4 regions of the Virgibacillus sp. Bac330 genome follow, and region 1 is predicted to be linked to each of the others. Evidence: riboswitches for the same ligand, from Rfam matches in the RefSeq annotation. Region 1 holds a riboswitch; each other region holds the start of a gene.
What was found. A riboswitch is a leader RNA that binds a small molecule or an ion and turns the genes downstream of it on or off. The one in region 1 is predicted to bind thiamine pyrophosphate.

Region 1 (6,094 bases):
AGGCGAAGGTGTTGTACGTACTTCTGCAGAAATGGTTGATTGGTATGAAGATATGATTAGTAAATATCCAATCGTTTCTATTGAAGATGGTCTAGATGAAAATGATTGGGATGGTTTCAAACTTCTAACAGATCGTCTAGGCAAAAAAGTACAACTAGTTGGAGATGACTTGTTCGTAACCAATACAGAAAAATTAGCTAGAGGTATTGAGCAAGGAATTGGTAACTCCATCCTTATTAAAGTGAACCAAATCGGTACTTTAACGGAAACATTTGAAGCTATCGAAATGGCAAAACGCGCTGGTTACACAGCTGTTATCTCTCACCGTTCTGGTGAAACAGAAGATGCTACCATTGCAGACATTGCTGTAGCAACAAATGCTGGCCAAATTAAAACAGGTGCTCCATCACGTACCGATCGTGTAGCTAAATACAATCAATTACTACGTATTGAAGATGAATTAGCTGGCATGGGCGAATACGCTGGAAAAACAGCATTTTACAACTTGAATAAATAACAAATAGTTAACGGCCTCCCTGTTCGTGTAATAGCGAATAGGGAGGTTTTTAATTGGCTTTTCACCCGCAACTTTAAGATAAACGAGGTTATATATTACTTTGTAGTGAAGGATTGGGAAGCTTTTCATGCTATCCAAACTAGCTTTCAGAAAATGCTTAAGATTCTATGGCTATAGTATAAAAAATACAATGATTTTCGTTATAGAGACTTGTTGGTAAGTCAAGTTTTTCCTTCTTTCCGCTGCGTTACTACATGAAGGTCAGGTATGGCTCTTCCAGCCAAACATCTATAAAGGTTTTTGGCTTTATTATGGTTTGTGCTTTAATTAGTGCAGTCATCTATTTCATATTGTTTAGGATCTGGAGCCTATCTGAAAATAATGGAGGGAATAGAGAAATAGCGTAAATGAAAAATTGGTGTAAAAGAGGTAGTAATTGTATAGGGTGACGTTTAGAAACCGAGAAAGCTAATTACAAATAAAGAATATTTATGGTAGTCCTGAATGCTAGTAAATATTATAATCTTGCAAAAAGTACCGAGAAAGGTATGTAAATAAAAAAATAGTAATGAAGAAATAGCTAAAAGATTTATGTGAACAGCTTCTTGATAGCGATTACAAGAAGGTAGTCGAGCAGCTTTAATTATCATCATTAATATGTAATTGTATTGTCTAAATCTAGCTTAAGTATAAACACGTTGCTAGTTTTTTCTCGAGAATGAAATCAGCTTAGAGCATGTTCTTTGTTGTGCTATCTACTTTTCAAATTTCTTTCTTCCTAATAATAGCTAAATACACGGATGATATAACACCTTGTAACAAAAATATCGCTAAGACATAAAAAGGGAAAAATTCTAACTCCATGATGTTAAAAATAGCTGTCAAGAACATACCTAGAAAAATTCCACCAGTTAAAAAGTTATATGATAGTGACTTAACTCTTAATAAAATAAGTCGACCTCTTTCATCTCTCGATTCAACTGATTTTTCAAAGTTTGATTTGTAAAGTTCTGAAACAATAATAATTACTAAAAAAATCATCACTAAGGTTGTAGACATTTAAATTTCCTCCTTGTAATTAAAAACTTCTGTAATTGGTTTACCTAAAGCTTTTGATACTTTAAATGCTAAAATGAGTGAAGGGTTATACTTTTTATTTTCCATAGCTGTAACTGTTTGGCGGCTTATACCTACTTCTTCAGCTAGTCTTTGTTGTGTCCATTTCTTTTCTGCCCTACATACTGCTATTCTATTGCTAAGCATGATGACCACCTTCTTTAGTCGTAATTATTAAAGGAACTTAAAGATATATTAAAAATATTACTTAGTAAAGTATTATATTCATAATGTAAAATATTATATTCTTTATGTCAAGTTTTTTATTCAATAAACATTCATTTTCCGAAGTTTATGTATTTATTATTTGTTACAGTTATTGGATATGTTTAATAAAAACATTTGGAAACAAGACATAGTTAATGCTATTTCCTTGCACAAAAAGACCTATTAAAACTTGCTAAATCCCTTCAAATATGGCATAGTTACTTATGGAAAGACAACTATTTAATAGCATACAAGCGTTGTAGGGGGACCAGTGTTGCTGGTTGAGATTGTATCCTTAAGATACGGACTCTTAGAACCTGATCTGGGTAAAACCAGCGTAGGGAACATGTCGATAAGAAAGTATCATTTGCATGTGCAAAAAGCCCTAGGTGTACGTAATCGCCTAAGGCTTTTTTTAAACTCATGCGTGCTTTTCAAAATGATAAACATCCAATATCAACAAAAAACCTAAGAGAGAATGGATTGTTGCTAGACTTCCCAATCAGGTTATTTATCCATCAATGAAGGGGAAAGCTAAGTCGATCGTGAAATAAAGTTTTCCTTATTCTCTGCACCTTACATAGCTGTAGTTATACTGGAGGAGGAGACAGATTGAAAAAATTTATTATGCTTAGTTTGCTCATTGTTTTACTAACAGCATGCAATGCAAATGACAGTGAGCAAGGTAAAGAAGAAAAATCAGCAGATAAAGCACGAAAAGAAGTTTCTGTAGTGCTTGATTGGACGCCAAATACGAATCATACAGGACTCTATGTAGCGAAGGAAAAAGGCTACTTTGAAGAGCAAGGATTGGATGTTGATATTAAGATGCCAGGAGAAGCAGGTGCTGATCAATTAGTGGCTTCTGGTAAGGCTGATTTTGGTGTAAGTTACCAAGAAGGGATTACGGAAGCAAGAGTACAAGATATCCCTATTGTATCAATTGCAGCAGTTATTCAGCATAATACGTCTGGATTTGCCTCGCCAAAGGAAAAAGATATTACAGAGCCTAAAGACTTCGAAGGAAAAACGTATGGCGGCTGGGGTGCCCCCCTTGAAAAAGCAGTAATTAGCTCGTTGATGAAGCAAGATGATGCTGACGTTGAGAAAGTGGACATTGTTAATATGGGCGATACCGATTTCTTTACTGCGGTAGAACGTGATATTGATTTTGCTTGGATATTTTATGGTTGGACAGGCATTGAAGCGGAACTTCGAAATGAAGAGATCAATATGGTTTATCTTACTGATTATACGGAAAAATTAGATTACTATACGCCAGTATTGGCAACCAATGAAACGATGATAGAAGAAGACCCAGATACGATTAAGCAATTTTTAGCTGCTGTAACAAAAGGGTATGAACTAGCAATTGAAAACCCTGATGAAGCGGCCGAGATTTTAATTCAAGCCGAGCCTGATTTGGACGCAGACTTAGTAAAAGCAAGTCAAAAATGGTTAGCGGATAAGTATCAAGATGATGCAGCTAGATGGGGCGAACAAAAATTAGAAGTATGGGAAAATTATTCGACCTGGATGTATGACAATGATTTACTGGATAAGCCTCTGGATAGCGAAAAAGCGTTTACGAATGAATTTTTACCAAACAATTAAGCAAGAGCAAGGATTCGTTAAACAATAAATGAGCAAACGTCACATTATTTTGTGGCGAACACTTAGATTCAAAACAGAAGTAACGGAGGAGACGTCATGGCTAATGCACTTGTAAGTGTACAAATTATACCAAAAACGAAAAACGGGGAAGATGTAATTCCTTATGTAGATGAAGCGATTGCAATTATTGATGCTTCTGGGGTTCCTTATCATGTAAGCCCTTTGGAAACGACGATGGAAGGGGAAATATCCAACTTGCTTGAGATTGTGGAGAAAATGAACCAGCGGATGGAAGAATTAGGTTGTCCAAGCGTTATTTCGCAAGTGAAGATATTTTTCCAGCCATCAGGGGCTTCGATGGATACGTTAACGGAGAAATATCGGTAATGGATAGGAATGTATTGAGAAGAGGATGGCGGCCAGCTTTGGTCCTCATCCTCTTGATTATCATTTGGGAGACAGCAAGTAAGCTATTTGAGGTTCCGGAGTGGATCTTGCCTCCTCCTACATCTATTGGGCAAGAAACCATCATTGGCTGGAGCGATTACAATCATCATCTCTGGGCAACCATTCAACTATCTGTGATAGGATTTGTTATTGGCAGTAGTGTTGGAATCCTAGTTGCTATTTGTTTACATTTAGTGCCAGTTTTACGAGAGGCGATCTATCCATTATTAATAATTTCACAAAATATCCCAATCATTATTTTAGCTCCATTACTCGTTGTTTGGTTCGGCTTTGGCATATTACCTAAATTAATTGTGATTACACTCGTCTGTTTTTTTCCAATCACCATAGCTACTTTGGGTGGGTTTCGACAAACAAGTCGTGAATTACATCATTATATGCTAATGGCTGGTGCCAATAAACGGCAAATCTTCTTCAAATTAGAATGGCCACATGCTTTACCATCCCTATTCAGTGGCTTGAAAATCGCAGCTACTTATAGTGTAATGGGGGCAGTTATTTCCGAATGGCTTGGTGCGAGTAAGGGAATTGGTTATTATATGACACTTGCTTCCTCATCGTTTCGAACGGATCGCGTATTTGTTGCGATTTTGTTTATTGTCACGTTAAGTTTACTGTTTTTTGGACTGCTTTCTTTTGTAGAACGAAAAGTGGTAAAAGCGCCTGCTCAAGAAGATGAATAATAACGCTATAGTTTTTCATTGCGATATGGAAGAAGGAGAATGAAATGGGGAAATTAGACGTACAAAATGTAAGTAAATCGTTTGGTAATCAGCAAGTGTTACAGCAACTTTCTTTTTCGGTTCAAGATGGTGAGTTTGTGTCTATATTAGGTCCATCAGGGAGCGGGAAGAGTACATTATTTAATATAATTGGTGGCATTACCGCTCCAGATACAGGTGCTATTTATTTAAATGGACAGGATATTTCGGGATTACGTGGAAATATTAGCTATATGCCACAGAACGCTTCGCTTTTTCCATGGCGAACAGTTTTACAAAATGTTTTGCTTGGGGAAGAAATTGTTCTTGGCAAGACAGATGAAGAAGAAGCACGGGAAATGATTGCCAAAGCTGGGTTACAAGGTTACGAGCAAGCATACCCGCATGAATTGTCAGGAGGCATGAAACAGCGTGTTTCTTTTCTTCGTAGTATGAAGAGTCCACAATCGATGATTTGTTTAGATGAACCTTTTTCTGCTTTGGATGAATTTACGAGAGCGGAAATGCAAAAGTGGTTACTATCTATATGGGAAAAACATCGAAGATCCATTTTGTTTGTTACCCATAATATTGAAGAAGCATTATTTTTATCCGATCGAATTCTTGTATTGTCAAATAAACCAGCAAGGATTCAAAGGGAGCTTGTTATCCCCTTTGAGAGACCACGTGAAGAGGAACTTGTGTTAAGCAAATCTTTTTTAGATTATAAAAAACAGCTTTATTATGAATTGAGGGAGTAAGCATGAATGTAGCTATTATCGATGCACATATCCATCTAGACATGTATAAACAAAAGGAACGACAACAAATCCTCCAGCAAACAGAGCGAACGGAACTAGAAGCAATGGTTAGTGTGTCCTATGACTTACCATCTTGCAAAGTAAATCTTGATTTACAAAGACAATATGAAGTGGTGAAGCCTGCGTTTGGTTTTCATCCTGAGCAAGCCCTTCCAACAGAGGAAGAACTGGCAGATTTATTGCTGTATATCGAAAAGCACCATCATGAAGCGGTCGCTATTGGTGAGGTTGGTTTACCATATTATAAACGGCGAGAAGATCCAGAATTAAAATTAGAAGCTTATATCAAAGTCCTAGAGGCATTTATAAAGATAGCCAAGCGACTTGACCTACCAATTAGTTTGCATGCCGTTTATGAAGATGCAGATGTCGTATGTGATCTATTAGAGAAGCATTCTATTCAAAAAGCACATTTTCATTGGTTCAAAGGCAGTAAACGGACCGTAGAACGGATGATAGAAAATGAATATTTAATATCGATTACGCCAGATGTTTGCTATGAACAAGAGATCCAACAGCTTGTACGAAGGTACCCCTTAACGCATATGATGGTGGAAACAGATGGGCCGTGGCCTTTTGAAGGGCCGTTCGCAGGCGAAATGACAGAACCGAGTATGATTCATCGAGCAGTACATAAAATGTCACAACTG
Region 2 (6,094 bases), 2.1 Mb from region 1:
CCAAATACTAATACCTGCTCTTCGTTAGCCGTTGCCTCTTTTTCGCCCTTAGTACCCTCTTCACTTGCACCACCACTTTCCTCCTCTGCTTTGTCCGTTTTTGCTCCACCATCACCACTACACGCTGCTAGAAATAACATACATAGCAGCATGAAAATAAACCAAATCGCGCATTTCCCCTTCATTTTTCTTCCCCCTTAAAATTTTTTAGTTAGAAAGACTTGTTTTGTCGCCAAGTCTTATGGGCGAAAGCTGTAATGTTATACGATAAACCTTTAAAATTTTATGCTTTCCTATTGTGTAAACGAACACGAAGTTCTACATTTTACCCTCACACATTTAATGAGCACTCCATATGCACTAGTAAGTTTTTTCATGCTCGCTAACCATTTTCAATCGTGCACATCCCTTTACACAACATGCTTTCACGTGTATAAATGACAAGCAATAAAATGATTCGCTTCCATCTCTTGGAAAGCAGGTTTAGCTGTTTTACAAATATCCATTGCTTGCGGGCATCGTGTATGAAAGACACAACCTGGTGGGGGGTTTGCAGGGCTAGGTACATCCCCTTTTAAAATAATTCGTTCTCGAATGCCATCTGGATCTGGGGTCGGTACAGCTGATAATAATGCTTGGGTGTATGGGTGCTGTGGATTTTCATACAATGTATCCTTGTCCGCTAATTCCATCATTCGTCCCAAGTACATGACCCCTACACGATCACTAATATACTTTACAACACTTAAGTCATGCGCAATAAACAAATAAGTCAATTGAAATTCTTCACGTAATTTTTGCATTAAATTCAAAATTTGCGCCTGAACAGATACATCCAATGCAGAAACAGCCTCATCGCAAATAATTAATTTAGGATGATTTGCTAACGCTCTAGCAATACCAATTCGTTGCCGTTGTCCACCACTAAATTGATGTGGGTATCTGGAAGCATGGTAGCTATTTAAACCAACTATTTCTAACAGTTCTTTCACACGCTGTTTACGTGCTGTTTTGGCTGTCACCCCATGAACAAGTAGCGGTTCTGCAATGATTTTTTCAACCGTATGTCTTGGATTTAACGAAGCGTAAGGATCTTGAAAAATAATTTGCATATCTTTGCGGAGCTTTCGCAACTCTTTTGCTTCAAGATCCTTTATCCTTTTTCCAGCAAACATCACTTCCCCACTCGAAGGCTCCAATAATCGTAAAATGGCTTTTCCAGTTGTTGATTTTCCGCATCCTGACTCTCCAACAATACCAAGTATCTCTCCTTCTCTTACACTGAATGAGACATCATCGACAGCTTTGATAACACGCTTTTTCCTTCCAAATACCCCGCCTTTAACTGCGAAATGTTTCTGTAATCCTTTCACTTCTAACAATGGTTGGACCACTTTCTCCTCTACCTCCTTCCTGCTTGCTTTAATGGGAACAATCATGCTTCCTTTTCATGTAAAAAGCATCTACTTGTGCGGTTATTTTCTAGTTCATATAATGGAGGGTTTGCTTGAAAACATGGTGCAAATGCCCATTCACAACGAGGTGCAAAACGACAACCTATCTTTTCCTTCTGTGGCTTAGGAACCGTACCTGGAATAGAATATAATTGTTGTTCTGTTTTCTTCACATTTGGTAATGAACGAATTAATCCTTTTGTATAGGGGTGGTTAGGATATTTTAATATTTCTCTCGTCGTCCCTTCTTCGATGATTTGCCCAGCATACATCACTGCGACGCGATCACAAATCTCTGCAACGACACCTAAATCATGTGTGATGAACAGAATAGCTGTCTGCTTTTCTTGATTTAACTGTCGCATTAAATCGAGTATTTGTGCCTGTATCGTTACATCAAGTGCTGTTGTTGGTTCATCCGCTATTAACAAATCTGGTTCGCAAGCCATCGCCATTGCAATCATGACCCGCTGTCGCATTCCACCTGATAATTGATGCGGATAACTAGCGACAATAGCATTTGCCCTAGGAATTCCAACAAGTTCTAATAATGTAATCGCTTTGTTACGCGCTTCTTTTTTGCTTGTTTTTTCGTGTAGTCGAATCGCTTCTATCATTTGATTACCAATGGTAAATAAAGGATCTAAAGATGTCATTGGTTCCTGAAAAATCATAGCAATTTCATTTCCCCGTATCTGTTTCATTCTTTTAGGAGAAGCTGATACGATATTTTCCCCTTTAAAATAAATGTCACCACTTACAATTTTGCCAGGCGGGCTAGGTATTAATTGCATGATGGATAAGGATGTGACGCTTTTTCCACAGCCCGATTCTCCAACAATACCAACGACCTCTCCTTTACATACAGATAAACGAACCCCATTCACAGCGGGAACCTCCCCTTTTTCCGTAAAAAAATGCGTATGGACATCTTTTAGTTCCAGTATGACTTCTTTGGACATTCTGATTTCACCTCGTTTCTTACAAATTTCCACCACTCTAAAGCACCTCAACTTTAGAAATAGATAGTTTCTTGCCATATATTTGCGGTGGATGTTGTCATGCCTTTACATTTTAAACTCGCAAATAGGTATCTTGTTAACAAACTAAAAATTCAGTCTATTGAAACAGTTTTTTCCCCGGTTCATTATCACCTGTAAGGAATATCTTGCATTTACTTATTTTGTAATAGATTTGTTCCCCCTCCTTTCACTTTCTGATTTATCCTTCTATAATCTCATGGAGTAGATCACCACCTCTTCATGAAAGCGTTTCTAATATACCGATGAAAAACTAGGATTTTAGAACCATCTTGTAATGCTTATCATATTCATGTCCACATGAAATTATTAACCTTTCTTTTAAAAGTTTTGAATATGTTTTAACTTCATCTATAAAAGATGGACCGTAATTTTATAGAAAGTGGATTTGCAGGCCATTATTCAAAACAGGCAATTATTTTCCCTTTACAACTATCTCTAAACCACGCAAGTACAATTCAAGGTAATAAAGATGCGGAAAGGTACTAGCTTTTTCCATGACAAACATCTACCATTTTGTTAAGCTTGATGTGTTAGCGTTTAATATTTTAGTAGAATATTTTATAAGAACTACTAGGGGAGCCTATCATGGGCTGAGAAGAAGCAATAGCTTCTGACTCTTATTGACCTGATCTGGTTAAGACCAGCGGAGGGAAGTAGTAGAGATTCTCTTTCTATATTTCTTCTTCTAAGTCAGGTTCTGTCTGGGGTCTGACTTTTTTTGCATGTTAGGAAAAGATAAGGTTTATAGGATGAGTAACATGGCGTTATGCTTGTTCCTTTTGTTCTATTCTATTCGTCGACAACGACTTCTCGTTTAGAATGAAAGAAACCTTACAGCAACTTCTATTAAAAATGCTGTTCTTCACTACTTTCCTCTTAGTAAAATAGACAAAAGCAAGGTGATGCTATGAAAAAAACATACACATTAACATTAATGGCTGTCTTTGTTGCTATTGGCACACTAGCAGCACAATTTCTTTGGTTCCCTGCTGGATTTGCCAAAGCGTACCCCGTGCAACATGCTGTTAATGTGATGGCAGCTATTACGTTAGGACCTGGACCTGCTGTAATAATAGCTTTTATGATTGGTCTGTTACGAAATATGCTAGGACTTGGAACTTTATTAGCATTTCCAGGAGCCATGGTAGGAGCATGGTTTGCAGGTTTACTGTATCGTAGATTTGAGAAGAAACGATGGGCTGTCATTGGAGAAAGTATAGGGACTGGAATTGTAGGATCCTTGCTTGCCGTACCCATTGCTCGCTTATTCATGGACAGTAGTGCCGGAGCTCTATTCTTTGTCCCGTCATTTTTAGCAAGTAGCATTTCTGGAGCTTTTTTAGGGTGGTTTATTGTTTCACGCGTGAATACAGATAAGCTGATTCGTATACAAAGGCAGTAATAAACTGGCTTTAAGTCCAAGACTATATGATAACTATTTATATGTTTGGGAATCATTCTAGATAGTAGTTCGCTCGAAAATGAGCCATCATGGTTCACGAAATATACTGGCAATTATATAAAGAAAGGAAGCGAATAATTTGAAACCAATTCCATGTGCATTAACGATTGCAGGAACTGACCCAAGTGGAGGTGCAGGTATTCAGGCAGATCTGAAAACATTTCAAGAGTTAACTGTTTATGGTATGTCCGTCATCACATCGATTGTTGCACAAAATACAACTGGTGTACAAAATGTCCACCATATCCCTATTGATATGATAGATGAGCAATTGCAATCTGTTTTTTCTGACATGCCTGTACACAGTCTAAAAACAGGCATGATTGCCAATGAATCGATGATGCGCGTCATCCAAAAACAACTTACTAGTACAGACGCATACTACGTCATGGACCCTGTTATGGTTGCTACTAGCGGCGATCCTTTAATTGCCGAAGAAGCAAGAGATTATTTAAAAGAACAGCTTCTACCTTTAGCAACTGTTGTTACGCCAAATATTCCAGAAGCAGAATTTATTACTGGCAACAAAATCCATGATGTTAACGATTTACAAGAAGCAGCCAAAGAAATGGTGGATAAACATGGTGCTCGGGCTGCCCTAGTAAAAGGTGGACATATGCATGGAGATGCCATTGACTATTTATATGATGGACATAAGATGCATACCTTTCACTCCAAACGCTTTGACACAACAAGTACGCATGGCACTGGTTGTACGTACTCGGCAGCCATTACCGCTCATTTAGCTAAAGGCCTGCCGTTATATGAAGCGGTAAAAGAGGCTAAACAATTTGTTACAGCAGCTATTAAGCATTCTTTCCCATTAGGCGCTGGGAACGGCCCTACCAACCATTGGGGAATTCGTGAAGAAAGGGTGAAACAATGAATACATCAATTATAGAGCAAGTTAGGGAGGCCAATCCGTTAATTCACAATTTGACAAATGAAGTCGTGATGAATTTTACTGCTAATGGTTTACTAGCTTTTGGGGCTTCACCGATTATGGCAAAAGCAACAGAAGAAGCAGAAGAAATGGCGTCCATTTCTAATGGTGTGCTTATAAATATTGGTACATCAACATTGACAGAGCTACCAGCAATGAAGCTTGCTGGTAAAGCCGCCAACAAAAAAGACATCCCAGTAGTACTAGACCCTGTTGGCATTGGCGCCACATCATTTCGTAAAGATGTCGTTAAACAATTATTACAAGAAGTACAATTTACTGTTATTAAAGGAAATGCAGGCGAAATGGCTAAGCTAGTTGATATGCCATGGGAAGTAAAGGGGGTAGAATCTGTCGGAGATGGTGATGGCAAAGAGATTGCTAAAAAAGTAGCCAACATGTATCATACGACTGCTGTAGTAACAGGAGAGACGGACTATATTTGTAGTAACAATGAAACAGTAATAGAAAACAGAAGCGGGCATGTCTATTTGGAAAAAATTACAGGTGCTGGTTGTTTGCTAGGCTCTATTATAGCTGCTTGTCTAACTACAGATGCGAAAGTAGAAGAACAAGCATTTGCAGCCGTACAATTTTATGGATTAGCAGCCGAGTATGCTGCTAAACAAGAGCATGTTCAAGGTTCTGGCAGCTTTCTTCCGGCCTTTATTGACGCATTGTCCAATGAAATAGATCAACTTAACACCAAATAATATGTAGAAAAACTTTCCTTTCGCAAAAGCTAAACGTTAAGTAAATAAGGAGGCTAGAGGCTTGCATTTACAAACAGCTTTACGTAAATATTTCATCATGGGAAGCCAAAATTGTGATCGAGACCCGAAGCAAGTTTTAAGAGAAGCGATTCAGGCAGGTATTACAGCTTTTCAATATCGCGAAAAAGGATCTGATGCTTTATCTGGCAACCAAAAAATACAATTAGGAAAAGAATTGCGCGCTATCTGTTGTCAACATAACATTCCGTTTTTTATCAATGATGATGTAGAGTTAACAGAAGTTTTAGAGACTGATGGCATACATGTCGGTCAAGATGATAAAGACGCAAAAGAATTGCGCCAACAGTTTCCAAATAAATGGATTGGACTTTCTGTTTCTAACCTAGAAGAACTGCATGCCAGCCCGCTGGATTACGTTGACTATCTTGGCGTCGGCCCCATTTTCCCGACTTCGACAA
Region 3 (6,094 bases), 970 kb from region 1:
AGGGATATGCCGCCGCCCTCGGCCAGCCCGTTTTTAGTCGCCTTCCTAATTAGCACGAACCGCTGGTGACTTAGCTTAGGGCAATGGAGTGAAGTCGCCTAGTTGCTGGGTGCTGAAGCCGGGCGTCGCTATTCTGCTAAATCGGTATCCAACAAAAGCAACAAATTTTATGCTTTCTTATTCTTTGAGAAAAACTTGGATTGTTGCCAAGTCTTATGGCGAATGGCATCGTTTTTCTTATTCTGTAACCCTGTAAACTTTTATCCTCCCTTTAGTGAAGAGGGGGAAACATATAATGGATTAAGAGCTGTTTTTATTCACTTTACGCATGAGCTGATAACGATTTACAGGTCTGCCTACAGTTCCATACTGTAAGACAATTTCAACTGCACCCCTTTTTTCTAAATAATCTAAATACCTTCTTGCGGTAACTCGGGAAATTCCTATACAGGAAGCTGCTTCATCAGCTGAAATAGAACTATTTTTGCGTTCTAATAAGTTGGTAATTTGCTGTAATGTTTGCTTATTCAATCCTTTTGGAAGCGCATTCGCTTTATAGTTTGCTTCTGACCGCTTATTGATCCACATGTCAATCATTTCTTGGTCAACGCTATCGTTGCCATAGAAATGAAGATGATAATCTCGATACTTGTTTAATGCCTCTACTAAACGACTATACTTAAATGGCTTTATAAGATAATCAAACGCCCCATGCTGCATCATATTGCGAACCATTTCCCTATCTTCTGCAGCAGAGATGACAATTACTTCCACATTTATATTGTGATGTCGAAGCGCCTTTATCGTCTGAATTCCATCTTGTTCAGGCATATAAATATCGAGTAATACGAGATTGGGCTGATAGATTTGACAATGCTCGACACCTGTTTTTCCATCTCTTGCAGTAGCGACAACAATGAAACCGTTTACTTTTTCTACCATCTTTTTGTTTACTTCCTGCACCATGGGATCATCTTCAATGATAACAACTTTTACCTCTGTATTTTTACACATTCGTATCTCCCTCTCTTCGGACTTGATCCCGTATTCCCCCTTGTAATAAAATTGTAAAATGAAGCTTTCCTAGTGAAAAAACTTATGATAATGATGCCCGTTCAGCTATCATCCTACCAATCTCTAGCGAAGCTGTTGCAGCGGGCGAAGGTGCATTGCAAACGTGGAGCACATTTTTTCCGGGTATAATAAAAAAGTCATCAAGGAGTGTTCCATCTCGAAGCATAGCTTGTGCGCGTACACCAGATGGAGCTTTTATCATATCTCTGTTTGGATTTCTGGAATAAAACGCTGCAAACTTTTTACAAATAATGCTTTATACAAAGAACGCGACATTTCCATTGCGCCCACCTTTATATTTGCCTTTGCTAATTGCCAAAATCCTGGAAATAACAACGTAGCTAGTACTTCTTTCCTATCTATGTCCCACTTATTGTATCCTTCTTTTTTAAGACTCCATACTGCATTAGGGCCTGCATGCACTTCACCATGAATTCCTCTCGTCAAATGTACGCCTAAAAATGGATACTTTGGGTCTGGTACTGGATAGACCAAATTTTTTACTACATAATGTTTCGTTGCTTTTAATGTAAAATACTCCCCACGAAAAGGGATAATCTTTACATCCGTTAAAATACCCGACTGTTTAACCAATTGGTCGCTATGCAAGCCCGCACAATTGATAACCTTTCTAGCGATCAAAGATTGATGATTCGTATCTATCGTTACTTCAAATCCTTTCTCATTTATTTGATGCGCTTGTGTATTTAAAAACAAATCAACTCCTTGGTTTGCGAGTAACTCTACTAATTTATAAGCCACCTGTTGATAATCCACAATACCTGTTGTCGGTATATACAAGCCTCCTTCTGCTTGAACATATGGCTCATGATCAATAACTTCCTCTCTTTGTAATTTTGTTATTTGTAAACCATTTTTACAACCTCGGTGATACAGTTGATCCATAAACGGTAATTCTCGCTTTCTTGTAGCTACAATGATTTTGCCACAAACTTCATGTTTCACCTCATATTTTTGACAAAATGCAATCATAGAATTTCTACCCTTCACCGCTAATTGGGCCTTTAAGCTACCAGGTTTATAATAAATGCCACTATGAATGACCCCACTGTTCCTCCCTGTTTGATGAGCTGCCCAGGCTGCTTCTTTCTCCAATACGGCAATGGATGAATGCGGATGCTTTGTTTTCAGCTGCCATGCCGTTGCTAAACCTACAATACCTCCACCAATAATAATGTAATCATACATGCACGAATTCCCCCTTTCCTTACTTCAATTAGGTCTCCAATCTGTATATTCAACATATTATCTTAATTAAATAATTATTTCGAATTAAACCAGTCTTTAAACTAAATGTAACAACTTGAAACATAGCTAAAGCAAAAACAGCTGTGCAATTTCACAATCAACATGGTTTTTCGCATCACCATAACCTATTTAGTATGAAATGGACCACCTTTTGCAACCAAATTTAAACAAAAACAGATAGACTGCTATTTTCGATAAGGTAATGGTATTTACTATGCAAGTTACTTATAAGCTTCAAACAAATTGGTTGTGAACGTTGACGTTCTATACTATAATTCACTATAACAAACTATAAAACCGCATAACTATTTGCACTAGGGGAGCTATTTTAGATGGCTGAGAGGATAATTTCTGACCCTTAATACCCGATCTGGATAATACTAGCGTGGGGAAGTGCAGTCAAAACCAGAGAGTACAACATACATAGTCTATTTGGTAAAGACTGCCTTCTTCACGAATGCAGTCTTTTTTGTGGTCTAGGAAATTATAAAATTTTGCAGCTGTGGATAAACTAACTAAGTTATTTAGCCACGTCCGGCGCAAGCGCCCAGCAACTAGGCGACTTCACTCCATTGCCTTACGATAGTTCTAATTAGGAAGGCGACGAAAGACGGGCTTGCCGCAGGGCGACGGCATACTCCTGTTGCAGGAGCATGATTCCTAAAACTTTCGTTGATTCGTTCCACTCGCTACGTTGCTAACCGGGCACACCGAGCCTTTGTTCTATGTGAAAATTTGTTTATAAAAGTTCAAAACGAGTTCCTTTGCGCTTGTAGCACAATTTCATCGCGGTACATTATAAAACTATGATTTATAGAAGGAGGAAGAAAATTGAATAATCCATTTCATACTTGCCACAACAGTAGAATAGCTGGCTGTGATTTTGCCATTTATCCGATGACAGATCAATTTGTGGATGTTATTACAACAGCATTAAAAGAAGTAGACACATCTAAAGTTTGGGTGAAAACAACGGACGTCGGTACATGTGTGAGAGGAAAAATCACCCATGTATTTGATGTCACAAAAGCTTTATTTCTTCATGCCGCACAAACAGGTTACCATGTCGTATTTAGTGGTACCTATTCTATCGGTTGTCCAGGAGATTCTGATGGGGATGTATTTTTAGCTGAAGATGACCGACGATTAAACGAGGCAGAGAGCAAGAAGATCAAACAAGAGGTAGCTGGAAAGTTTTCTCTCTATCCATTAGGTGGCGGCGACTATATGAATCTCATTTACGACCAAATTGAAGCCATGAAAAAGCAAAACATCCGCGTATCCTCCATTCATTACGCCACACGATTAGATGGGGATGGGAAGGATGTATTTAATGGCTTGGAACAAGTCTTTGTCAACATGGAACATAGTGGATCTTCTCACACCGTTATGACGACGACAATATCAGCTAACAGTCCTTCTAAAAAGGATGTGAACAGTGATGACTAACTGGCGTTTAAAAGAAATTATTGTTATGGCTGTTTTATCGGTCGTATTTGGGATTGTCTATTTAGCTTTCCTCCCAGTAGGAAAGCTACTTGTATCATTTATGGGCCCCATTGGTTATGACTTTATTTTTGGAATTTGGTTTATCGTATCCATTATTGCGGCCTATATATTACGTAAACCAGGAGCGGCTTTTCTATCCGAAACAATTGCCGCTACGGTGGAAATGCTCTTAGGCAATGCGATGGGGCCAATCATTATTATTACTGGAATGATCCAAGGGCTTGGTGCAGAGACTGCTTTTGCTGCGACAAGATATAAACGCTATTCCTTATGGGTATTAATGCTTGCAGGAGTTGGAGCAGCGATTTTTAGTTTTGTTTGGGGCTATTTTCGTGGCGGATATGCTGCTTTAAGCACACCTTATGTGATTAGCATGCTCATCGTTAGAATGATCAGTGGCGCAATTATTTCCGGTGTACTTGGAAAAGCAATTAGTGACTCACTAGCTAAGACAGGTGTATTATCTAGTTTTGCCCTTGGAAAGCAAATAGATAAAGCGAGGTCTGTATCATGATTCAAGTGCGCGAACTCACACTTTGGTTTAACGAGCATGAACACCCTACTATCAACAAGCTATCCTTTGATTTGCGTTCTGGCGAAACGATGCTTCTACTCGGACCAAGTGGCAGTGGAAAAAGCACATTAACTTGTTGCTTAAACGGGATTTACCCTCGCGAACTTGATGGGGAAATAGCAGGAGATATCCATATCTTTGGGACTTCGATTCAAGATACGAAACCTGGAGAAATGAGTAAACATGTCGGTGTCGTCTTCCAAGATCCTGAAAGTCAATTTTGTATGTTGACGGTAGAAGATGAGATCGCTTTTGGATTGGAGAACATCGACACACCGAGAGATAAAATTGCCACAAAGATAGACGAAGTATTGCAGATGGTAGGCTTAACCGCTTATAAAGAAGCAAACATTCATTCTCTATCTGGAGGACAAAAGCAAAAGCTCGCGCTAGCATGCATCCTAGCACTTGAACCCGACTTTGTAATTTTAGACGAGCCAACTGCTAATTTAGATCCACTAGCAAAACAGGCATTCATTCAAACGATGAAACATATTCAGGAAGATAAAAAAATTGGGCTCATTGTTATTGAACATCAATTGGACGGGTGGATCTCTTTTATAGAGAGAGCCTTTATTTTATCCAAAGCAGGACATGGTGTATTTGATGGTTCTTTAACAGAAGCGATTACAAAACATGCGGACCTTTTTCAATTAGAAGGCATTGCACTTCCGTCTATTACGGAACTCGCGTTACAAGCTTGTGACAATAATCAAGCAGCTTTTTCAAAAATCCCTTTCACTTACGAAGATTTTACAACGCATATGTCCTATTTGGATCAAACGTTTTTAGAAACAACTGCCAAAAAAAGCTGCGCATTGGAACCTATCATAGAAGTTCACAACGTAAAGCTTTCGAAAAAGAAACAAAAAATTCTACGTGACATTACTTTCTCTTGGGCAGGCCCATCCTTTATTGCGGTTACAGGGGCAAATGGAAGCGGGAAAACATCACTCACTCGTTTGTTAGCAGGGATAGAGTTCCCTTCAGCAGGAAATATATATGTAAACAATCGCTCCATTGATCAATGGAAGCAAAAAGAATTACGGCAACAAATTGGCTACGTATTTCAAAATCCCGAACACCAATTTATCACTGACCGTGTTTTTGATGAAATTGCATATACGTTACGTTTAAGAGCATATCCTGAAGCAACAGTTCAAGAAAAAGTGCATCAAACATTAGCAAGTTGTCAGCTACAAGGGATGGAAAATAGACATCCCTATACACTAAGCCAAGGCCAAAAACGTCGTCTAAGTGTTGCTACCATGATCATAGATGAGCAAAACATTTTATTTTTAGATGAGCCAACATTTGGACAAGATGCTGCATCTACACGTGAACTGATGCATTTATTAGCAGCCCGCTATAAAAATGGGACGACCATTATCATGGTTACGCATGATATGGACCTTGTCGACAAATATGCCAATCGGGTTGTCGTATTAAAAAACGGGGAAATCGTAGCAGATGAAACGCCTACGCAACTGTGGGAGCGGCCACACTTAAGTAAATGGAATTTAGATTACCCTACACGAATCAAATTAAAACGGCATATGGAGGGTTCTCATGTCTGCATTACTAAATAATTTAAACCCTAGTATAAAAGCAATTGCCGTGGTAATCGCTGTTTGTCTTTTAACCTTTGTATTTGATCCATTCACGCCA
Region 4 (6,094 bases), 1.9 Mb from region 1:
AACTTCCGTATTAAAAGCAACAGAAAGTCTAGGTGGAGTACAAGTTTTATTGCAATACGAACCAGCTGAAACGATGAGTTTGGCTGTCGCACTTACAATCTGCATTGGTTCTTTTATAAGCGCAGGAACTTTAACACCTGATTTCACCAGATTTGCGCGAAAAAAACGTTCGGCAGTAGTTGCGACTGTGGTTGCTTTTTTCATCGGGAACACATTCATGTTTTTATTTGGAGCTGTAGGTTCTGTGGCAACGGGGCAAGCAGATATTTCTGAAGTTATGTTTATGCAAAATCTTATTTTACCTGCCATTATTGTTTTAGGGTTAAATATATGGACAACGAATGATAATGCCTTGTATGCATCAGGGCTTGGACTTTCTAACATTACGAAAATAGCAAAGCATAAAATTGTCATTTTTAATGGAATTATTGGTACATTAGGGGCCATGTGGTTATACAACAATTTTGTTGGCTTCTTAACGATTCTCGGTTCTGCTTTACCACCAATTGGAGCCATTTTGTTAGCTGATTTTTTCATTCTTCGCCGCGGCCATTATCGAGCTTTCCATGAAATGACATTTACCGCTATCAATTGGATTGCCCTTTTTGCTTGGGGAACAGGGATTGCTGCAGCAACTTTATTACCAGGTATCCCACCAATGAATGCGTTAATAGGTGCTGCAGTTACCCATGTTGTTGTTACGAAGCTTGTTGCTAGTGCAAAGGAAAAAGAAGTTATTCTAACCAATACAGAAAAGGTGGGGCAGTAAAAGTGATTATAAAAAATGCTAGATTACGCAATAAATCTGGGTTATGGGATATTAGTGTGACAGAAAAAACAATTACGTCTATTTCCCCTGCTAAGCAGCAGCATATAGGGGAAGTTCTTGACGTTACTGGTTCCTTAGTATTTCCTCCATTTATCGAACCTCATATTCATCTTGATACAACACTAACCGCAGGAGAGCCAAAATGGAATGAGAGTGGCACGTTATTTGAAGGCATTCAACGTTGGTCAGAGAGGAAGCAATCGTTAACGTATGAAGATGTGAAAGATAGAGCTACGCAAGCTTTGAAATGGCAAATTGCCCAAGGTATTCAGCATGTGCGCACCCATGTCGATGTAACTGATCCAAAGCTAACAGCACTACGAGCACTGCTAGAATTGAAGGAAGAAATGGCGGATTTTGTGAGCTTGCAACTAGTTGCTTTCCCACAAGAAGGTATTTTATCCTATCCGAATGGAAAAGAATTGTTGGAAGAAGCTTTGAAGTTAGGTGCAGATGTAGTCGGAGGAATTCCGCATTTTGAATTCACCAGGGGATATGGTGTGGAGTCGTTAAAAATTGCCTTCGATCTTGCTGAAAAATATGATCGATTAATTGACATTCATTGTGATGAAATCGATGATGAGCAATCTCGATTTGTAGAAGTAGTGGCGAAAGAAGCATATGAGCGGGGGCTAGGGCCCAGAGTAACTGCCAGTCATACAACAGCAATGGGATCTTATAATGATGCGTATGCTTATAAATTGTTTCGTTTATTAGAGATGTCAGAGATCAACTTTGTATCCAACCCACTTGTTAATATCCATTTGCAAGGGCGATTTGACTCTTATCCAAAACGTCGTGGTTTAACGAGAGTGAAGGAGTTATTAGAAGCAGGTATGAACGTATGTTTCGGTCATGATGATATCTTTGATCCTTGGTATCCGCTTGGCACAGGAAATATGCTTCAAGTACTTCATATGGGAGTTCACGTCGCTCAATTATTAGGGTACGAGCAAATTGTTGACTCAATGGATCTAATTACAACAAACAGTGCTAAAACAATGCATGTTGAACAAGAGTATGGTATAGAAGTTGGAAAACCAGCTAACTTCATCGTTTTGGGCGCAGAAAATACGTATGAAGCGATTCGTAAACAAGCTGTTGTCATGTATTCCATTCGCAATGGCAAGGTTGTTGCAAAAACGAAACCAAGTGAAACAAAGATACATGTAGGAACAGAGGAATATGTGGATTTTACTAGAAAATAAATAAGTGAAATGGAAAAACCTGCTGGATTTGTCCAGCAGGTTTTTAAAAGATAAGAAAGCATAAAAATTTGATGCTATGGCGTAACCTAATAACCGAATGGCCCCGTCATACTCCAGCACCCAACAACTAGGCGGCTTCACTCCATTGCCCTAAGATAAATCGTCATCGGTTCGTGTTTAAGAGGAAGGCCGACTAAAAACGGGCTTGCCGGAGGGCGTCGGCATACTCCTGTTGCAGGAGCATGATTACTAAAACTTTCGTTGATTCGTTCCAGTCACTACGTTGCTAACAAGTCGCCCGGAGCCTTTGTTCATGAACATTGCTAAAAAAACTTGACACTTGCACGTGCCAACCGATATATTATCTATACAATTAAAAATGAAAATAGTTCACTAGGGGTGCCGTATTTGTGGCTGAGATCAACGTGTGACGTTGGGACTCTTTGAACCTGATCTGGCGTTATAAACCAGCGGAGGGAAGTGGCAGAAACTTTGATTCTAATAATGGTTTGGAGCAAATTGATTAGCTTAGAATTCGAATGCGATGTCACTTTTCCTCAGGGAAGAAAGTGGCATTTTTTATTGCGCAAAAATTTTAGGCTTTAAGGTCTAAGCGAAATGTAATCCTTTGCTATAGAAATTTATGGATAACTAAGCTTTCTATTCATGAGAACGTCTTAGCTCCTATTGAGCAAAACTCGTCATCTCATGAAATTCACTTTTACCATTGGTAGATAAAGAAGTAATTGCTACTGTTATGGGAGTCAGCTAGGGGGAAGTTACCATGTTACATACGTTATCGATGTTGTACATGCAATGAGATATTGGCATGGGGGGAGAAATAATGTCTGTTTTACAGTGGTTTGTTGACTTGGGAGCTAGTGTTATGCTTCCATTTGTAATTTTTATTTTTGCATTAGTTTTGCGCACAAAGGTGAGCAAAGCTGTTCGCTCTGGATTAATCGTTGGCATTGGTTTTATTGGTATTAATCTTGTTATCGGACTATTAGGTGACAGCTTAGGACCTGCAATTGAAGCTATGGTTGACAAATATGGTTTAGAGCTCACCATTATTGATGTTGGTTGGCCAGCAGCTGCAGCTATATCATATGGAACCGTTCTAGGCAGTTTGACGATTCCAATAGGTATTGCTATCAATTTACTTCTATTATCGATTGGATTTACTCGGACACTAAATATTGATATATGGAATTTTTGGCATACTTCTTTTACAGCCTCATTAGTTTTGGTGTTGACCAATCATTTCGCTATGGCTGTTGGAGTAATGATTGTTCATCATATAGTATTGCTTTTGCTTGGTGACTGGATTCAGAGGGATATCCAATCCTTTTATGGATTTAAACAGATTACTTTCCCGCATGGGGCTTCTGCTCCATCTTATATCGTAGCCAAACCTTTAAATTACGTATTTGATCGGATTCCTAAATTTAATAAGCTACAGGCAAATCAAGCGTCCATTCAAAAACATCTGGGTGTGTTTGGTGATACGACAGTAATGGGGGTGGTCATCGGTTTATTTATTGGTGTACTGGCAGGATATGACCTTAAAAATACGTTAACTTTAGCAATGCAGACAGGGGCAGTGCTTGTCTTATTACCACGTATGGTCGCTTTATTAATGGAAGGACTTGCACCTGTTTCAGAAGCCGCTGGAAATTATATGAAGCAACGTTTTCCAAAGAGAAATTTATATATTGGAATGGATAGTGCTTTAGCGGTGGGGCATCCAGCCGTTTTATCAGCTTCTTTGTTATTAGTGCCCATCACACTGTTGTTAGCTGTGATATTACCAGGTAATAAAGTGTTACCTTTTACAGACTTAGCGACGATTCCTTTTCTTATTGCTTTAATGGTACCTGTTTTTAAAGGTAATATAATTCGGACAGTTATTGGTGGAGCTTTTTATATTGGCATTGGTCTTTATATTGCAACTTGGGTTGCTCCTTTAGTAACAACGACAGCGATAAGTGCCGATTTTAATATGGAAAATTACGCGACGATTTCTTCGCTTGTAGATGGTGCAGTGTGGACAACTTTTCCTTTCATTTGGTTACCGGGAAGAATGCAGTGGTTTAGCTTTATAGTTTTTGGGGCATTTATTATGGTTTTATTCATCTATGTTAACAGACGAAGTAGACACAAACATAAAAATAATTCCTATTGGAGGAAATAAAATGATTAAAATACTCGTAATTTGTGGTACTGGGGTCGCAACTTCTACAATGGTGAAAGAAAAAATACGTGAGTGGCTAGAAAAAGAAAAGCTCATACATCAAGTATCGCTTTTTCAATCTAGTGTAGCAGAAGCAGTAAATCAATATGATACGTATGATATTGTTATCTCAACGACTATTGTACCTGATGAAATGAAAGATTACGTGATTGACGGCACGCCATTTATATCGGGATTAGGGGGAGAGGAAATGTATCAAATAATTCGTGAAAAAGTATTTAGCTGAGAATAGAATTATGCTGAACAAATCGTACAGTTTATTGTACAAGCAGAACTACAGCTTACGTTTTGAGAATGGGCGATCAGTCTTGTCTTTTTTAAGCTTAAACAAACGATGCGGTTGGAAGGAAGTCTCACGTATGGAGTACTCCCTTCCAAACATATATCATCGTTTGGCGATAAAAACACTACTATCATTATTGTAGAAGTGGGTATTTTGTTGCTCTTATTACGCAAGTAACTCAGTTACAACTTAGGAGCCTTACGATTTTTTGTCTTTTGTTCATAAGCGTAGCCAATTTGAAATAGATCTTGTTCTAGAAATGGTTTGGTGATAAAAGTAGCTCCAACTGGTTCACCATTATCGTCGTACCCTGCAGGAACAGTTAATTCAGGATATCCTGCAATTGCGGATAGTAATACATGCTCATTATTTATCATAACGAGAGCGTTTAGTCCTTTTTCCACTAAATATTTGTCTAATTGCTTTTTGGAATTATTTTGGCTAGACTGTAAAATAGCTTCAAAGTCTTTTTTGGTTAAAGAGGAGTCTTCAGATTGCTTTAATAATCCTTGTCCATATTTTATTCTCCGTTCCTTGTCTTTTTCATTGTATTGAATGATATCCTGTAACGATTTAACAGGTGTTGTTTTCTGTTGTTCAAGATAATCATTCAAGTCCTTTTTAAAGTCATATTTTATGATCGAAACATTTTCAATTCCTTCATAATCCATTTTTATATTGTCTACTAAAGTTGCTCCAGCAGCTTTTAAGTCCTGCTTGATTTTTTTAGCTACCGCTTGTTTTCTCTTATCTTGGTCTTCTACAGAATAAAGTATTCCAATTTTCTTTCCTCTTAGCCCATCTACTGATAAAGATTTTACGTCGAAGCTAGCTTCTTGAATTTTCTTCTCTTTAGTTAAAGAATCTTTGCTATCATAACCAATCATAGCGTTAAATAAAATGGCAGTATCTTTTACCGTTCTTGCCATTGGCCCAGCCGTATCCAGTGTTTCAGACAAGGGGATAATTCCATGCCGACTTACTAGCCCTAGAGAAGGACGTAAACCTACAATAGATTGTTTGGCAGCAGGCGCAATAATGGAGCCTGTCGTTTCTGTTCCAATAGCAAGAGGTGCAAAATTAGCTGCAGTTACCGTTGCAGATCCAGAACTGGAACCGTCGGTATTAAATTCAAGTGGTCCATATGGATTCAAATTTTGTCCTTTTTTGCCACTGTATCCATTAGGCGCTTTCTGCGAGGTGAAATTTGCCCATTCTGACATGTTTCCTTTTCCTAAGATAAATGCACCTTGTTCTTTTAATTGATCTATAATATGTGCATCTGCATCAGCTATCCAGTCTTTAAGGACGTAGGAACCAGCGCTTGTAGGCATTACATGAGCAGTTTGGATATTATCTTTTACGATAATTGGGATGCCATATAAATCAGATTGTTTATGTTGGGCTCGATTTTGATCTAATTTTCTTGCTTCTTTAATGGCATGTGGGTTAATTTCTGTCACTGCATTTAAAGCAATACCATTCTGGTCATGTTGTTTAATGCGAAACAGGTAAATGGC

Region 2: another riboswitch for thiamine pyrophosphate. It lies ahead of thiW (energy coupling factor transporter S component ThiW); the one in region 1 lies ahead of D9780_RS11050 (ABC transporter substrate-binding protein).
Region 3: another riboswitch for thiamine pyrophosphate. It lies ahead of D9780_RS15565 (YkoF family thiamine/hydroxymethylpyrimidine-binding protein); the one in region 1 lies ahead of D9780_RS11050 (ABC transporter substrate-binding protein).
Region 4: another riboswitch for thiamine pyrophosphate. It lies ahead of D9780_RS02280 (PTS galactitol transporter subunit IIC); the one in region 1 lies ahead of D9780_RS11050 (ABC transporter substrate-binding protein).

Annotation. Positions count from the first base shown of each region.
Region 1 covers NZ_CP033048.1:2,360,717-2,366,810, reverse strand. Annotated here, with positions in the region: gene eno (phosphopyruvate hydratase) at 1-517, shown strand, start outside; gene D9780_RS11060 (hypothetical protein) at 1,280-1,576, opposite strand; gene D9780_RS11055 (helix-turn-helix transcriptional regulator) at 1,577-1,780, opposite strand; TPP riboswitch at 2,092-2,201, shown strand; gene D9780_RS11050 (ABC transporter substrate-binding protein) at 2,453-3,454, shown strand; gene D9780_RS11045 (thiamine-binding protein) at 3,551-3,841, shown strand; gene D9780_RS11040 (ABC transporter permease) at 3,841-4,605, shown strand; gene D9780_RS11035 (ABC transporter ATP-binding protein) at 4,650-5,384, shown strand; gene D9780_RS11030 (TatD family hydrolase) at 5,387-6,094, shown strand, end outside.
Region 2 covers NZ_CP033048.1:216,015-222,108, reverse strand. Annotated here, with positions in the region: gene D9780_RS00965 (ABC transporter substrate-binding protein) at 1-185, opposite strand, end outside; gene D9780_RS00960 (ABC transporter ATP-binding protein) at 426-1,394, opposite strand; gene D9780_RS00955 (ABC transporter ATP-binding protein) at 1,436-2,416, opposite strand; TPP riboswitch at 3,060-3,166, shown strand; gene thiW (energy coupling factor transporter S component ThiW) at 3,405-3,899, shown strand; gene thiD (bifunctional hydroxymethylpyrimidine kinase/phosphomethylpyrimidine kinase) at 4,039-4,845, shown strand; gene thiM (hydroxyethylthiazole kinase) at 4,842-5,615, shown strand; gene thiE (thiamine phosphate synthase) at 5,713-6,094, shown strand, end outside.
Region 3 covers NZ_CP033048.1:3,330,670-3,336,763, forward strand. Annotated here, with positions in the region: gene D9780_RS15555 (response regulator) at 301-1,014, opposite strand; partial or broken gene lhgO (L-2-hydroxyglutarate oxidase) at 1,097-2,283, opposite strand; TPP riboswitch at 2,650-2,752, shown strand; gene D9780_RS15565 (YkoF family thiamine/hydroxymethylpyrimidine-binding protein) at 3,175-3,792, shown strand; gene D9780_RS15570 (ECF transporter S component) at 3,785-4,366, shown strand; gene D9780_RS15575 (ABC transporter ATP-binding protein) at 4,363-6,015, shown strand; gene D9780_RS15580 (energy-coupling factor transporter transmembrane component T family protein) at 5,996-6,094, shown strand, end outside.
Region 4 covers NZ_CP033048.1:510,240-516,333, forward strand. Annotated here, with positions in the region: gene codB (cytosine permease) at 1-769, shown strand, start outside; gene D9780_RS02275 (cytosine deaminase) at 772-2,037, shown strand; TPP riboswitch at 2,423-2,533, shown strand; gene D9780_RS02280 (PTS galactitol transporter subunit IIC) at 2,882-4,231, shown strand; gene D9780_RS02285 (PTS sugar transporter subunit IIB) at 4,233-4,517, shown strand; gene D9780_RS02290 (amidase family protein) at 4,757-6,094, opposite strand, start outside.